One region of the Paenibacillus sp. 79R4 genome, then DNA from elsewhere that is predicted to be linked to it. Evidence: riboswitches for the same ligand, from Rfam matches in the RefSeq annotation. Region 1 holds a riboswitch; the other holds the start of a gene.
The links. Region 1 has a riboswitch for magnesium ahead of mgtA (magnesium-translocating P-type ATPase). Riboswitches for the same ligand answer to the same signal wherever they lie in the genome.
Positions count from the first base shown of each region.

Region 2: it holds a riboswitch for magnesium, as region 1 does, so the genes downstream of both, mgtE (magnesium transporter) here and mgtA (magnesium-translocating P-type ATPase) in region 1, are expected to answer to the same signal.

Region 1 covers NZ_QJOT01000011.1:93,834-98,268, reverse strand. The annotation lists gene mgtA (magnesium-translocating P-type ATPase) at 1-2,541, opposite strand, end outside; M-box (ykoK) riboswitch at 2,888-3,055, opposite strand; gene DMN77_RS16660 (SDR family oxidoreductase) at 3,253-4,011, shown strand; gene DMN77_RS16655 (DUF2500 domain-containing protein) at 4,196-4,435, opposite strand, start outside.
Region 2 covers NZ_QJOT01000018.1:55,788-60,222, forward strand. The annotation lists gene DMN77_RS20330 (FAD:protein FMN transferase) at 1-520, opposite strand, end outside; gene mgtE (magnesium transporter) at 658-1,986, opposite strand; M-box (ykoK) riboswitch at 2,283-2,456, opposite strand; gene DMN77_RS20340 (AI-2E family transporter) at 2,699-3,898, opposite strand; gene DMN77_RS20345 (M1 family metallopeptidase) at 4,060-4,435, opposite strand, start outside.

The DNA of each region.
Region 1 (4,435 bases):
CGGCAGGGCCTGTAGTCCAAGACTGTTTCCAAATGGGCTGAATGGCAGATAAATACCGGCGAGCATGACCGCTCCGGTTAACAGCAGCACGGGTCTGCTGGCCCGACTTTGAATGAACGGTATTTTGTGCGTACGAATCATATGGACGATCAGCGTCTGTGACAGCAAGCCGACAACGAACCAGCCGGATTGGAACAAGGATTGGCTGGCCGGTGTATTGGCCTGGAACACATAGAACATGACAAAGAAAGTAATATAGTCGAAAATCGAGCTGATCGGTCCTATGAAGATCATGAACCGGCCGATGGAGCTAGCGTCCCATTTACGCGGTTTAGCCAGGAATTCATCATCTACGTTGTCCCATGGAATTGACAATTGCGAGATGCTGTAGAACAGATTCTGGATCAAGAGCTGCAGCGGCAGCATCGGCAAAAAAGGCAGAAAGGCGCTCGCGCCGAGTACGCTGAATACGTTGCCGAAGTTGGAGCTGGCTGTCATTTTGATGTATTTGATGATGTTTCCGAAGGTCTTGCGTCCTTCAATAACCCCATCCTCAAGCACCATCAGATCCTTCTCCAGCAAAATAATATCCGCCGATTCCTTGGCGATGTCAACGGCTGTATCCACGGAAATACCTACGTCAGCCTGACGCAGCGATGCGGCATCATTGATGCCGTCGCCCATGAAGCCTACGGTATGTCCTTTACTCTGCAGCGCAAGGACGATTCTTGATTTCTGCAGCGGATTGAGCTTGGCGAAGATCGTCGTCCGTTCAGCCAGCTCTGCCAGCTTCTCATCGGATAGATCGTCAATATCCTGCCCGAGCAGAATACTGTCCGTACTCAGTCCGATATCATTGCACACCTTGCGGGTAACGGCTTCGTTATCTCCGGTCAACACCTTGACGGCAACACCGCTGCTTCGCAATGCTTCAATCGCTGGCGCAGCACTGCTCTTGGCCGGATCGAGGAAGCAGATGTAACCAATCAGGACCAAATCCTGTTCGTCCTGTACAGAATACTGTTCAGAGTGCTGCCGAGGTTCTTTAATAGCAACAGCTACGACCCGGTAACCGTCGGTATTCAGGTTGCGGACGATGGCTTGAATGCGGACACGCATGTCATCAGTCAGCAGCACTGTTTTTCCGTCATCCAGAGCATGGCTGGAGATGCTGATGATTTCTTCCATTGCCCCTTTGCAGATTAACAAATGCTGTCCGCTTTGCTGCTTCAGCACAACGGACATACGGCGGCGATGGAAGTCGAAGGGGATCTCATCGATCTTCTGATATGCATGCTCGGCGTTTAGGCCCTTCTGTAACTCTGCATGTTCGAGCACGGCGATGTCGAGCAGATTTTTTAGTCCTGTCTGATAGTAGCTGTTCAGATAGGCATGCTTCAATACTTCATCATTGTCATGGCCATGGATATCAAGATGCCTCTTGAGGACGATTTTGTCCTGGGTTAATGTGCCGGTCTTGTCGGTACAGAGAATGTCCATTGCTCCGAAATTTTGAATGGAATTCAGCTGCTTTACGACCACTTTGTTCCGAGCCATCGTACTGGCTCCCTTGACGAGATTGGAAGTAACGATTACAGGCAGCATTTCCGGGGTTAATCCGACGGCTACGGACATGCCGAACAGCAGCGCGTCCATCCAGTCACCTTTGGTAAATCCGGTGATGAAAAAAATGATGGGGACCATGATCAGCATAAAACGGATAAGAAGGAAGCTAACCTTATTCACGCCTCTATCGAAGCTGGTCATCGGTCTTGCTCCGCTTAGGGTTCGGGCCATCGCCCCAAAGCAAGTTTCGCCCCCGGTGGCGATAACGATTCCGGTTGCCGAGCCGCTGATCACATTGGTTCCCATATAACAAATGTTGCTAAGTTCAAGCGGGTTAAGCTTCCTGGACTGTTTTCTCTGTTGCTTCAGCTTGGGATCCGTCGTTAATTGTATATCTTCCTTCTCAACAGGCAGGGCTTCTCCGGTAAGAGCCGATTCACTGATGAACAGATCCTTGGAAGCGATCAGGCGGATGTCTGCGGGTACCAAATCTCCGGCTGATAGATGAACCAGGTCACCGGGAACGATTTGCTCCACCGCGATCTCACGGGCTGGCGATTGCCGGATCACAGAAGTCGTTGTCTTGACGAGATTTTTGAGACTCTCGGCGGTTTTCTGCGAGCGGTATTCCTGGGTGAAGGAGATAGCCACGCTAATCGTGACCATGGTGCTGATAATGATAGCCGCATCGAAATCCTTCGTGATTAGGGAGAACAGACAGAGTCCCAATAAAATCAGGATAAACGGATTTTTGAAGCAGCCGAGGAGCTGAACATACCAAGCGCTTCTCCGATCCTGGGCGATTTCGTTGCTGCCGTGCTGTTCTAGTCTCAGTTCGGCTTCTTGCTCGCTGATGCCTTCAGGCAGGGCTCCAAGCATTTCCATCACGTCATCGATATGCCATAGTGAAGCCTGAATCAGACGTTCGTTCATTTGTTCTGTACGGATAGGCTCCGTAATCTTCTTCTTAAACATGGTCTTCGCCTCCATTTTTGCAGCGGAGGACATAAAAAAACTCTCCAATTTGGAGAGTTTCATACAGCTAACTCATATTCCGAAGATTGCAGGGCAGATTCAAATACACCTGATCAAATCGTGCATGATAGGCATGGATCCGCTGGGACAATCCTTGGAGCTGAGCGCAGTATCTCTCCGCTGTAATTTTTGGTTGTTGAGTTCGCTCATAATGAGCTTTGCGGGGTCTGGTTGGCTGCTTAACTGACTACTGTCTTCCACGGATTGTCCCTCCCTTCAAATATAAAAGGCCTCCCAGTCAGGAGGCCTTGGAAATTAATTACATTCCAATATAAAGCTTTAACAAGCTTAGCCCCTTACCGAGTTTTGGCACTATACAACGTAAAGACGGTTTGTCTTAGCCACATTATGAAAAGCCTTAGTCCGGCAATTCCTGTTCTACCCATAGGCATCTTTCGATATTTCTGGGCAGTGGCATGTGTTTGTATAGGAGCCTCACCTAACGAGGTCTTGCCTTTTAATCATAGAGGGGGTGCTCACGAATGTCAACGGAATTTAGCGGATTTATTTTGCTCAGGGCGGGGAAATTCTTCGTTCTGTCACTTTTCTAGCAATCGATAAAGTATAAAATTGCGATATTTATATAATATAAATGGTGGTAATAGTATAATTAAAAAATGTAATAAATAATTTTAGAAGGAGGCATCATCAATGAAACTTCAAGGCAAAGTAGCGGTCGTTACAGGTGCAGCATCAGGTATGGGCAAGGCGATTGCCAAGCTGTATGCAGCCGAAGGCGCGAAGGTTATTGTATCGGACTTGAATCTGGAGGCGGCGAACGCAACGGTTGAAGACATCCAAGCAAGCGGTGGTGAAGCGATCGCGGTTGTGGCCAATGTGGCCCAGGAAGCGGATATTCAGAATTTAATGGATACAGCAGTGAGCACCTACGGTACTTTGGACATTCTGGTCAACAATGCCGGGATTATGGATAACTTTGTACCTGCTGCCGATCTGACGGACGAATTGTGGAACAAAGTGTTTGCTGTAAATGCAACGGGCCCAATGCGTGCGATCAGAAAGGCTTTGCCGATTTTTCTTGAGAAGGGGAATGGGGTTATCATTAATGTTGCCTCGATCGGCGGCCTGATGGGTTCGCGCGCGGGTGCCGCTTATACAGCTGCGAAGCACGCAGTGGTGGGGTTGACGAAGAACGTGGGGTTTCAATATGCCCTTAAAGGGATTCGTTGCAATGCTATTGCTCCTGGTGGCGTAAATACGAATATCGGCACCACGATCAATCAGTCTGATGAATTCGGAATGGCAAGAGCGACAGCCGGAGCCAGCTCGAACCCGAGATCCGGAGAGCCGGAAGAAATCGCCAGGGTGGCGCTTTTCCTGGCTTCGGACGATTCCAGCTTCGTTAATGGCGAAGTGATAACAGCCGATGGCGGTTGGACGGCGTACTAAGGATAAGCGCCAATGCAGAAAAGCGAATAAAGCAAGCTAAGCCGCGAGAATGGGTTCATGCCTGAACTGTGATTCTCACGGCTTTTTTGTTGTTTATACTAAAAAAGTATTGCAATCGTTTTTCCAATTAGCCAAGGGACAAAAACACTTATACTAATACAAGCAGATATTGTGAGCGCGCTGATCAATATCGGGTGGAACGCTCATCCTGACGCGGAATACTCCGCTCGAAGGCCACGATCCAATCGCCTTGAATAGCGGCATAGCCTTCATCCCCCTCGGCGACGAGGCCGTACAGATTTTTTACATCCAGATACTCTTTACGCTCTCCGTTCTCAAATTCCAGGGTAATGTAATAATAAGTGTGAGAAGAGGAGAAGTTATTATGATCGTTCATATTGGAGTGGTGCCGCACGTCCATCCG
Region 2 (4,435 bases), on a different contig from region 1:
TTATCTCTACATCCTTGTAGCCGATCAGATGCACAGCTTTGTTAAGCTCAGGTTCGGAAGGTATATGCGCCCCCTCGTTGCCAATATTCCATAAGCTGATGAGCGGTCCGACGGTCGGATCGTATAATCCGCCCGTATCTATAGCGTAATCCAAGGCTGTTTGCACCACGTCAAATGTGTCCTGGGATACACGAACTGCTTGCTTGCCCGCTGCCTGGTTCACTCTGTAAATCTCGCTAGTTTCCAGCGTCCGGCTCAATTTTTGATCCATGTCTTCCATCAGATCTTTAATGTATTCAAGCTGACTTGGCTTGGCATGTTCGCCATATAGCTTTACGTTAACGACAGTATCAAAAATAAAATAGGTTTGCGAATAAAAGGCTGTTTCTTTGGATTCGGTTTTTGACTCCTGGCCAAAGCCGGACAGGAAAGAAAGGCTTCCCCGGGCGAACACGGCTGTACCTATGGCTACAATAAAAAGTATAACAAGCGTGCCTGCAATCCATTTTCGTCTCATCATTCATTCCCCCACGGTTGTTCGGTTTGCGTCCCACCCATAATGGACTGGGATAATCCATGGTTATGGATTGTGATGCCCACTCATTAACTTGTTCAGCAAACTTTTTTTCTCATCTACTTTTCACAAAATAAATTGATTTACAGATTCAATATTGTTTTCGCAACCATGAAGTAAATCACAAGCCCCGTACCATCCACAAATGTTGTAATGAATGGACCGGAGACGACTGCCGGGTCAAGTCTTAGCTTTCTAATAATCAGCGGCAGGGCAGAGGCTACAATTGAAGACCAAATGACAATAAATAACATGGTAATGGCTACAACTTGCGCAACCTCAAAGCCAACGCCCAGTATCGAAGCACGGATGAGGCCTGCTATGCCCATTACAAGGCCCAAGCATACCCCGACTGTTGCCTCTCTCTTAATGACGCGAAATAGATTTCTAAACTTGACCTCTCCAACGCCAACCGCGCGAATAATCGTTGCAACAACCTGCGTACCCGTATTTCCACCCGTACCAACGAGCAATGGAACAAAAAAAGCCAGTGAAACGACCGCTTCAAGCGTATCTTCAAAATGTTTCAGCACCGTTCCTGTATAAGCTTCAGCGATAAATAATATGAGCAGCCAAGGGAGACGCTTCTTGAAAATGCTCCATAAGGAGGCCTCGAAGTAAGGCTCGTTTAGAGGTTCGCTGCCCCCTAATTTCTGAATATCCTCGGTGGCTTCTTCATGAATGACATCTATGAGGTCATCAACAGTGATGATTCCGATCATCCGCTGTTCTTCAGTAACGACCGGAAGAGCCATGAGATCATAGTTGGACAACTGATTTGCGACCTCTTGCTGGTCCATTTGGGCGGGGACAGTAATCATGTCCTTCTTCATGATTACTTCGATGCAAGTGTTCTCGGTGGCAAGAATCGTATCTTTGAGCGAGACAATCCCAACCAATATCCCGCTGGAATCAAGGACATAGATGTAATAGACCATCTCCGCGTCCTGCCCGACTTTTCGAATGTGCTGCAGAGTATGTTCGACCGTCCAATTGTTTCTTACCGCTATATAGTCAACGGTGGCAAGACTTCCTGCTGTTTTTTCAGGATACCGCATTAAAGCTTCGATCTTCTTGCGATGCTCCTCCGGCAGGAACTTAAGAAGGGTTTGAGCTTGGTGAGGATGAATGGCTATCAGGAGATCGACAACCTTGTCACTTGACATCTCATTTAGAATCAAAGCCGTTTTTCCCTTGGATACATGATCTAAAATATGATACTGAACATCGGGATCGACATATTCTAAAATTTCTGCTGCTAATTCATCGGAGAGGCTGCCGATCAGATCGGCCTGTTCATACTCCCCAAGTTTAAGGAGCATTTGTGCGATGTCGTACGGTTGATAGCGAACAAGAAACTCATAAAGACGCTCTTGATTTTTTTCAACCAACCACTTTTTTAATTCTTGAATCGTAATTTGTTTGACCATTTTGTATACCTCCTAGCGCTTTGTATGAATATACCTGGTTTGTTTACCTATGCACTAGAAGCCATAAAAAGCCCTTCCAACACAAAGGAGAGCATGTAGTTCCTGTTCACCTCAATGTCTGGTCAGACTTCTGCATGTTTACACGGTAAGCTGTTACGTAGTCGGTAAGAGGGCAGGAAGGTATAATCGCAATGTTATTCTCCCCTTGGTTTGCGAAAATAAAACCCTTCTGGGACCTAATCCTAGAGGGGCTCGTGAAAGAACGCATGTGAAACATGCCTTTAACCCCCTAGTTGAGCTTTAGCACTATGCAACGTAAAGAAAAAACGTGATCTTAGCCACCTTATGAAAAGCCTTAACCCGGCAATTCCTGTTCTACCCATTGGCATCTCTCGATATTTCTGGGCAGTGGCCTATGTTTGCTATAGGAGCCTCACCTAACAAGATAATATGAACATTGAACTTGCTTTGCCGTATTTCAGTATAGTGGAATGTTAATAAAAAAAGGTTATGTAAAAGTTAAAATGGCGGATTGGCCGCCTTGCAGTTTATCTGGGCTCCTACTCGGTTAATCAGGGACAGAAGAACATTTAAAACCAAATCATCGGCTATTGGGTTCCGTTGAGGTCGGTTTCAAATACTATATGAAAATTACAATAGCCCAGTCCCTGCAGACTGAGCTTCTTCATTGCTTCTACTTTTTTATGAGCTGAGGATCTTCCTTTGTATCCGGCTTGTCCTCATTCGATTCGATCAGGTCATTCAGATCATACAAATGGGAGTGGCTCTCGAACCAGTGAAATAAATGAGTTACAATCACCTTCAACACAGCATAGCCCGGAACCCCAAGCAATATCCCAAAAAAGCCAAACAAATTCCCGGCAGTCAAAATTACAAAAATAATTGTAATCGGATGAATTTGCATCGTCTTGCCCAAAACTTGCGGCGAAATAAGCTTCCCATCAATAAACTGGACGATAACCCATACAATGAGCAATTTAAACAGCATTACCGGCGATGTAACTATAGCTATAGTAATGGCCGGTGTTATGGCGATAGCTGGCCCCAGATAAGGAACGACGCTTGTGCAAGCGGCTACCAACGCCAGTATCAGCGAGTAATCAAGCCCGATAATAAGGAATCCGACGTACATCATGCTGCCAATACATACACTGTCAATAATTTGCCCGCGAATAAAATGGCTGATCTGCCCGTTCATTTCGGTAATTACTGTATATATACTCTCCCGAAGACGGATTGGTACAAATTGGAGAATATAGTGCGGAAGCTTCTTTCCCTCCTTCAGCAAATAGAAAAGAATAAATGGCACAGTCGCCACGATGAGTATGACATCCTTAATAATACTAAGAAAACCGCCTATACGATGCCAAGCGTTATTTAGAATCGTAGTAGCCTGCTTGGAGAAGGTGTCTCCGATCGTAGACAGATCGAATCCCGTCGCGGACTGGAATTGGAGGAAGAAGTCGCTTCCGATCAGACTTTCAAATTGCCGTTGTACCTCGTAGCTATACTTCGGGAGGTTATCGATGAGCCGGATGATCTGTTCCTGAAGGAGTGGAATAACAGACACGATAACAACCGTAAGCAAGCCGATAATCAGCAGATATAGAACGGCAATCGTAAAAACACGTTTGACTCCTTTTTTCTCCAGCCAGTTAACGAGTGGATTCAACAGGTAGAAGACGGCACCCGAAAGCAGGATTGGCGGAAGAACCGTTTTTAACAGCACGGCAACCGGTCGGAAGACGAAGGAGATTTTATAAAAGATCAGGATATTCAAACCGATCAAGAACAGGATTAGCAAAAAAAGGACAAATCGGTTATTGATAAACCGCTTACTGAATCGCCCGCTCCCTGATTGTGAGTTATGCATACAACTGCAGGCCCTCCTAAAATACTTGAGAGTGTCAACGCTTTTCCCTCTTTATTGCCACAGGGTCAGCCTGGTTTATGAGACCGCAGTTGCGAACTCATAAACCATAACCAGCATCCCCACCTTATCGATTGCTATATAAACTCTTATCGTAGCTGGACTTACTCCTCGAAAAATTTGGACCAGGGGTTCGTCGTCTTCCGTTCCGTAATCACTTTACCTGAACGGTCCATCTCGTAATATTGATAATAATTGGAACTGAAACTAAGAGCAGTCACTGCTTGTACCCCAAACGGTTCGACCATTTCGTCCGTTAGTGCATCACTGTTCCAATAGAAATGAAGCAGCAGGCGGTTCTGGTTGTACGGATGTTTGATAATATAAGCACCGGCACCGTCTTTTTTATTCATCATCTTTTTCCAGTCCCAACCGATATCTTTGGATTTTTGAATGATACCCGGTTTCAGAGCCTGAATGAGTCCATTCGTCTTTGAGTTGCCGATGACGATGATATTACTTCCTGCCAACTCCTTGGTC